3 regions of the Vreelandella sp. H-I2 genome follow, and region 3 is predicted to be linked to each of the others. Evidence: predicted binding sites of a transcription regulator. Region 3 holds the regulator's gene; each other region holds the start of a gene.

Region 1 (2,268 bases), on a different contig from region 3:
TTTGAATAGGCAGTTGCACCGGCAATTTTATCGGTGCTGTATCGGCTAAATGCGCTAACGTCACGCTTTCAAGCAAGGTGCGCATCGCCAATGAAACCCGTTGCCAGTTATCTGCCACACCGCAGGTAGCGACAAGCTCGCAATCCCCTTCTGCTTGGCTGCATTCGGTCATGGCAACGGGGCCTTCAATCGCCGCAATAATGTCGGCAGCGGTAATTTGTGATGCTGGCCGTGCCAAGCGATAACCGCCTTGAGCACCGCGTTGGGAAACTAACAACCCGGCACGCGCCAGCATTTTAAGCGTCTTACTTACCGTGGGGTGTGGCAGTTGCACAGCCTCAGCCAAATCGGCCGCTGCGTGTGATGCGTGAGCGTGACGGGCAATTTGCGCCATCACCACAGCGGCATAATCTGTCAGCCGAGAAAGCTTGAGCATATCGACTCCCCTTTTATGTACTGAGTATGCAGGCCAACAATGGCTGCCCGCATCAATTGAGTACCATTTTAGTCCTGTATAAATTTGATGTGAAGCCCTTGAGCGAAATGGTTGGCAATTTGAGCAAAATAACAGCACGATCGACGCTAATCGCATCAAAAACAACAATCATTATCATTTAAAAATACAATGACGCAGTCCGTTATTATCCGCGGCTTTACTTTAATGAGCGATTTCTGGTAATTTCGACTGAGTATTGAGTGCCATCACCCTGGATGGCGGCTTGCTATTCGAGGATTTAAGATGGATTCAGCAGTCAACAATATGGTCAATGCGTCATTGGCGATGCAGCAAGTACAAGTTGCACAACAGGCGCAACTGACCGTTTTTAAAGACGCTTTAGACGGTCAAGCAGCGCACATTTCTGCACTCATGGAAAGCGTTGCTCAGATGCCTCAACTGGCCACGAGCGGCAGTGTGGGTACGCAAATTAATACGACTGCGTAATCAACGTGGCGAAAGATAAGCAAGCAAATAGCCCCCTGACTAATGCCAGGGGGCTATTTTTTTACTACCTGTCTTAACCGTTAGGCTTTTTTAACAAACTCGGATTTAAGTTTCATCGGCCCGATACCGTCAATCTTACAGTCGATATCGTGATCACCCTCTACCAAGCGGATACTCTTCACTTTGGTGCCCACTTTAACCACCAGTGAACTGCCTTTAACCTTCAGATCCTTGATGACCGTTATGCTATCGCCGTCATTCAGCATATTGCCATTAGCATCGCGCACGCCTGAAGCGTCATCAGCGCCCTCTTCTGCTGCCACTTTTGACCACTCATGGCCGCATTCTGGGCACACGTATTGAAGGCCGTCATCGTAACTAAACTCAGAAGCGCAGGCAGGACAGTTAGGGATATCACTCATGGAACAGCTCCATCACTTGGCTAACACAAAAGACGCTAACAATGTCTTGGAAAGCGATGGAGCCTACACGGGTTAAGCAAAATGTCCAGCTAGGACGATATTAGTCACGCTGATACGTGCCTACCAAACGGTTCATGCCTAGCAGGTTCGGCTCTAGTTCTTTAAGCAACTCAGCCAAAGTGAGCCCTTCAGGCAGCGATGTTTGATGATCCAGCGCCAACACCCAGAAATAGTAAAAATGCTTACCATGCCCTTCAGGAGGCATCGGACCAAAATAGCCGACATCGCCTTTATCATTAACGCCAGGGGTACCCTCCGCAGTTTTTTCGGTTAATTCGGTGATATCCCCAGGTAAGTTATATAGCACCCAGTGTACAAAGCCATAGACGCCTTCTTTTACCAAGGGAGCATCTGGGTCGTGGCAGATCACCGCAAAACCTTGCGTCCCTTCTGGGGCATCTTTCCAGGCCAGCGCTGGCGAAACATTTTCCCCTTCTCCAGTATGCTTGGAAGGAATCGCCTGGTGGTTAGCAAACGCCGGACTGGTAACGTTCAGTGCTGAAAGTGCAAATGCCATGCTTCGCTCCTTGATCTATCGAATGAGTCGTTGCTGAACTGGAATGCTATGAGTCTATCAGCGGGTCACCTGCTCAGCGTGCTTTTGCCACCACTGCCGAGCAGTAGCGACATTCTCAGCATTATGCGCTGGGTCCAGCACGCTCCCTAATTGAACGTACTCGCTGCCTGTTCTGACCATAAGCTGAGGGTCTTGAGTCGCTAGTTGAAGGGCATAGAGTACGAGCATCTGCTCATAGGCATCGGAGGTGTCTAAACGAGAAAATAGCAATGGAATTGAAGGAAGCCCAATTTCTCCCAGCCGCTCAGCAGCAATGTACCAAGGGC
Region 2 (2,268 bases), on a different contig from region 3:
CGGCGAGACGGCTACTAGCACGGTAAGCGTCGAGCGAAATACCCTGGCGGTGCGCGAGGCGGTAGGTGCGTTTGTCAAAGCCTATAACAGCTTAGAAGGGACAATTAATAACCTTACAAAATACGATAGTAAAACCCAAACCGCCGGTAAGTTGCTAGGAGACAGTACGGTGCGCACCATTGAGTCTCGGTTGCGCAGTGTGATGATAGGGAGTGTGGCAGACGGTGAGCTTTCGACCCTTAATCAGTTGGGGATTACCTTGCAGCGTGACGGTACGCTGAAGCTTGATGAAGACAAGTTAAGTGATCTAGCGGCCAAGAACCCCGACGCGCTCAACGATTTTTTTGCTGGTAAAGATGAAGCAAGCGGTATGGCAGGGCAGCTAACCACGACGCTAAATAACTTGTTAAGTGACAACGGGACTATCAAAGGCGCTATTACGGGGGCGGAGAACCGCGTAAAAAGTTTAGATGAACGCTACGAGCGTATGGAAAAGACGATTGAGAGCACCATCGCCCGATATCGCAAGCAATTTGGTCAGTTGGATGGCATGATCGCACAAATGAACCAAACCAGTTCTTACCTCACCCAGCAATTTGATGCACTTGATGCACAACTAGGCCGCAAGAAATAACGTTAATCCCAAGATCGAATGAACAAACGGCCTCCTATAATTGTGAGGCCGTTTTTATATGTGAAGTAATGCAATGCCATGATCAAGCAATCACATTGCGAGCCGGAATGGGTGCACTATAGGAGGCAGCTTTAGCTCGCAACTCTTTACCTTCAGCTAGCCACTCCCAAGCTATTAGCAAGTATCCATACAAGCATGAGTCACCTGCTATTTCAGTTACCAACTTTTACATCTTTTTTTACCACTTCCCCTAAAGATCCCCCTCGCGCTGCCGTTAATTAATATAACGGCACAAACAGTGGCCGAAAGCAGGCCTCAGGGCCAGTGTCCAAAGCAAGGAGTCTCACACCATGTCAGTGATCAATACCAACATCACAGCGATGATCGGCCAAAACAACCTTGGCAAATCACAGAACGCACTGTCTACCGCGATGGAGCGTTTGTCCTCTGGTCTGCGCATCAACAGCGCTAAAGATGACGCCGCTGGTCAAGCCATCGCCAACCGCATGACCTCACAGATCACTGGTCTGTCACAGGCTCAGCGTAACGCCAACGACGGTATCTCCGTTGCGCAAACCGCTGAAGGTGCTCTTAACCAGGTAAATGACAACCTGCAGCGTATTCGTGAACTTTCTGTTCAGGCATCTAACGACACCAACTCAGCGAATGACCGCAAGTCTATCCAGGACGAAATTGATCAGCGTCTGACCGAGATCAACCGTATCTCTGAGCAGACTGACTTTAACGGCGTTAAAGTACTGGCTCAAGACCGTAGCTTGTCTATCCAGGTAGGTGCCAACGACGGTGAATCAATCGACGTTACCTTGGAAAAAATCACGGCAGGTACTCTGAACCTTGCTAGCTTTAATGTTAACGGCCCGCAGGGTGACTTGACTGGTCTTACAGGCGGTGGAGCTACAGCAACTGCAGCTTTTGAGAAAGCATACGGTACTGCAACTAGCATCAATGATTCTACAGTAACGGATTTCAGCGCGGATCTGGCAACTCAGCTTGGCATTGCAGGTGGTTCAATTGCTACTGGTGGAACTGCCCAGGTTGATGAAGCTGGTAACTGGTATGTAGATGTGACTATCACTGCTGCTAGTGACGCTGAGGTCAACTCTTTGAACCTTCAGGGGCTTGAGTTCGCTGGTACTGGCGCCGCGAATGAAAAGACGTTCCGTGTTGCACTGGATCCAGCAGATGCTGATATCACTACTACCCCTAATACAGCAGAATTTGATGTTGATGGCTCCACGTTGGGCGCTAAAGATTTGCTCAGCGGAGCTACTGCTAATCCGATGGAGCAGTTGGATTCTGCGTTGAAGCAGGTGGACGAATTGCGCTCTGGTTTGGGTGCGATCCAAAACCGCTTTGAGTCTGCGATCACCAACCTGCAGACCAACGAAACCAACCTCTCTGCTGCCCGATCACGTATCGAAGACGCTGACTACGCAAGTGAAGTAGCGAATATGACTCGTGCTCAGATCCTGCAGCAGGCGGGTACCTCGGTGCTGGCCCAGGCTAACCAAACGCCGCAGAACGTCCTGTCTCTGCTGGGCTAAACCTTTCCTAGTCGCTAGAAGGCTATCGGTAGGTACAGCGAAACAGGCCCTGTTTACAGGGCCTGTTTT
Region 3 (2,268 bases):
GCGCGTAGGTAGCCATGGTACGAAATATTTGTGCTTCGGCATGCTCACGCGCTTTAAGACGAGCAATGCGCCAGCGCAGCATGTCAAAAATTTCGTCCTCTTTGGTATTGGCAATCACCAGTTGAATGCCGGTTCGTAAAAACGGATTACGCGTATGCTCCAGCTCGCGTTCTACCGCCCGCACGTCGCCTTTAAACCATAGCCGCGACATATCCACCAGTTCGCGGATATCGTCACGCATATAAGTATTTTCGCGCCGAAATACCAAGCCCACCAACCGCACAACACGCACGACTTCTTTCAGTGGGTAGCTGATAAAAGTTGCCGCCAAGGTACCGGTCACTACAATGGCCAGACCCGGCCAATTGATAAAGCTTTCGGGGGACTCTGCAGTGAAAAACAGCACACTGACCAACAGTAATATGCTGGCAAAGATGCCTATTAACGTCGAAGGATTCATCCACGGCTCCTTGCCGGTCACAAGTGAGTAAAAAGCGGTGTTATGCCGAGTCGTGTAAACGTGCGCGTAAACGACTTACGGCCTGACTGTGCAGTTGAGAAACGCGTGATTCCGTTACGCCCAATACAGCCCCTACTTCCTTGAGGTTGAGTTCTTCTTGGTAATACAGCGCCATTAGCAGCTTTTCACGTTCGGGTAGAGCCTCGATAGCTTCAATCAACGTTTGTCGCTGCTGACCATCTAGTAATTGCTCAAACGGCGAGCTGTTCAGCTCACTACTGACTGGCTCACCGCCCTCGGCAACCAGATCTTCATACGGTAACAACTGGCCGCTATTGGTATCATTGAGAAGTTGCTGATACTCATTCAACGGCATCTCAAGATGGAGAGCGATTTCGTGTTCTTCCGGTGCCCTCCCTAACTGTTGCTCCAGTTGGCGAACGGCACCGTCAACCGCACGCGCTGAGCGACGCACACTGCGCGGTAGCCAATCACGGGTGCGCAATTCATCCATCATTGCGCCCCGAATGCGCTGACTGGCAAACGTAGCGAAGGTTGCGCCTTGGGTAGCATCGAAACGTCCGAGTGCTTCCAACAGCCCCACCATGCCGGCCTGAATAAGGTCATCGAGCTCAATGCTGGCTGGCAAACGGACCTGAAGCGTCAAGGCCTGACGTCGCACCAGTGGCATGTATTGCGTCAACAGCTCGTTTTGTTTAATCCTGCCTTGTGCTGTGTACATCCTCTTCGCCTCGCGGCTATACAGCCTTCACTGATAGTTCACAATCATTTGCAACCCCTGCACACGAACAGGCCGCTGGCCTGGGCGTAAAGCGAAGCGAAAATGCAACGGCGCATTGGCTCTTTGTCCCGCTAGTGCGGTAGTAGAGCCACGCATACCTGTTAACGCAACGCACTGCTCAGGATGGCACAACCAGGCGTTTAACAGCGCACCAGGGGGAGATTGAAATTGCCACTGAATACGTCCGAGCTGACCTGATTGGAGGTTAATGCCGGCAGGCGGAGAAGCGTTCTGACTAGCACTTGCTCGATCACTCATGGCCACCATCATTCCAGGGATCTGGGCATTCCAACTGCCGGCTGCCGCCTGGGCACTTCCCGTTAACCCTATCAGTAGGCAGCCTACCAGCAGCAGCACAATTCGTAGCAATGTTCCTCTTACTACCCAGCTTAGCATGCTAAGCCTCCTCGGCGGAGTATGCTCATCGTGCAAGCACCAATAGTTCCATATTTAAGTAGTACTCAGCAGCTCCGCGCAAGTTATCGAGCAACCCCTGACGAGGCAAGTTTGGCTCGTGAAGCGCCAGCAAACGGCGTGGACCGCCCCGTTCATGCAGCTGACGCAAGGTACGGTACATAGCGGCAAAGGCGTCGGCGTCGCTATTGATCCACAGCGCCCAGCGGCTATATTGTTCACGTAATTGAGCCAGGTCGGCAGTTTCCGCCATGACGACACGAATATCCCAGTCATCAGGCGTACCCGCCCAGCTGCGTCCTTGCGTTGACCACTGCCCCAGTCGCGCTTTGACCTTGTTCACCTGGGCTGCACCATTGCCGGGTAGCCCCACCACAATAAGCGGAATTTTGGGTCTGGGCGGCGCTAATATCGTTGTCTCTTCAACCGTCTTTACCGTCGGCGATAATAAGGGGGAAGCGTGTTCGGAGACATGCTCTGCCGCCGCGACATCAACTGCATCCTCAGTCTGCTGCTGTTGGCGCTGCAGATTGGCCCACTTGCGTAACCCTGAGGCTTGGTCTTGACCACTCACGCCACACCCTCTCGACTA

The links. Region 3 encodes FliA, which starts transcription of late flagellar genes. Its sites were predicted from a motif close to CTAAAGTTNNNNNNNNNNCNGCCGATA; they were not measured.
Region 1: a site for FliA is predicted at 615-641, ahead of ACUVOF_RS18185 (putative motility protein). Genes of this name have one in related genera too.
Region 2: a site for FliA is predicted at 885-911, ahead of ACUVOF_RS11165 (FliC/FljB family flagellin). Genes of this name have one in related genera too.

The regions. Positions count from the first base shown of each region.
Region 1 covers NZ_JBRAMC010000007.1:278,628-280,895, forward strand. Annotated here, with positions in the region: gene ACUVOF_RS18180 (SUF system Fe-S cluster assembly regulator) at 1-436, opposite strand, end outside; gene ACUVOF_RS18185 (putative motility protein) at 740-943, shown strand; gene ACUVOF_RS18190 (zinc ribbon domain-containing protein YjdM) at 1,024-1,365, opposite strand; gene ACUVOF_RS18195 (YbhB/YbcL family Raf kinase inhibitor-like protein) at 1,466-1,942, opposite strand; gene ACUVOF_RS18200 (hypothetical protein) at 2,000-2,268, opposite strand, start outside.
Region 2 covers NZ_JBRAMC010000004.1:80,686-82,953, reverse strand. Annotated here, with positions in the region: gene fliD (flagellar filament capping protein FliD) at 1-634, shown strand, start outside; gene ACUVOF_RS11165 (FliC/FljB family flagellin) at 985-2,199, shown strand.
Region 3 covers NZ_JBRAMC010000006.1:50,865-53,132, reverse strand. Annotated here, with positions in the region: gene ACUVOF_RS15370 (motility protein A) at 1-460, opposite strand, end outside; gene ACUVOF_RS15365 (RNA polymerase sigma factor FliA) at 501-1,202, opposite strand; gene ACUVOF_RS15360 (flagellar protein FlhE) at 1,230-1,658, opposite strand; gene ACUVOF_RS15355 (hypothetical protein) at 1,684-2,250, opposite strand; gene flhF (flagellar biosynthesis protein FlhF) at 2,247-2,268, opposite strand, start outside.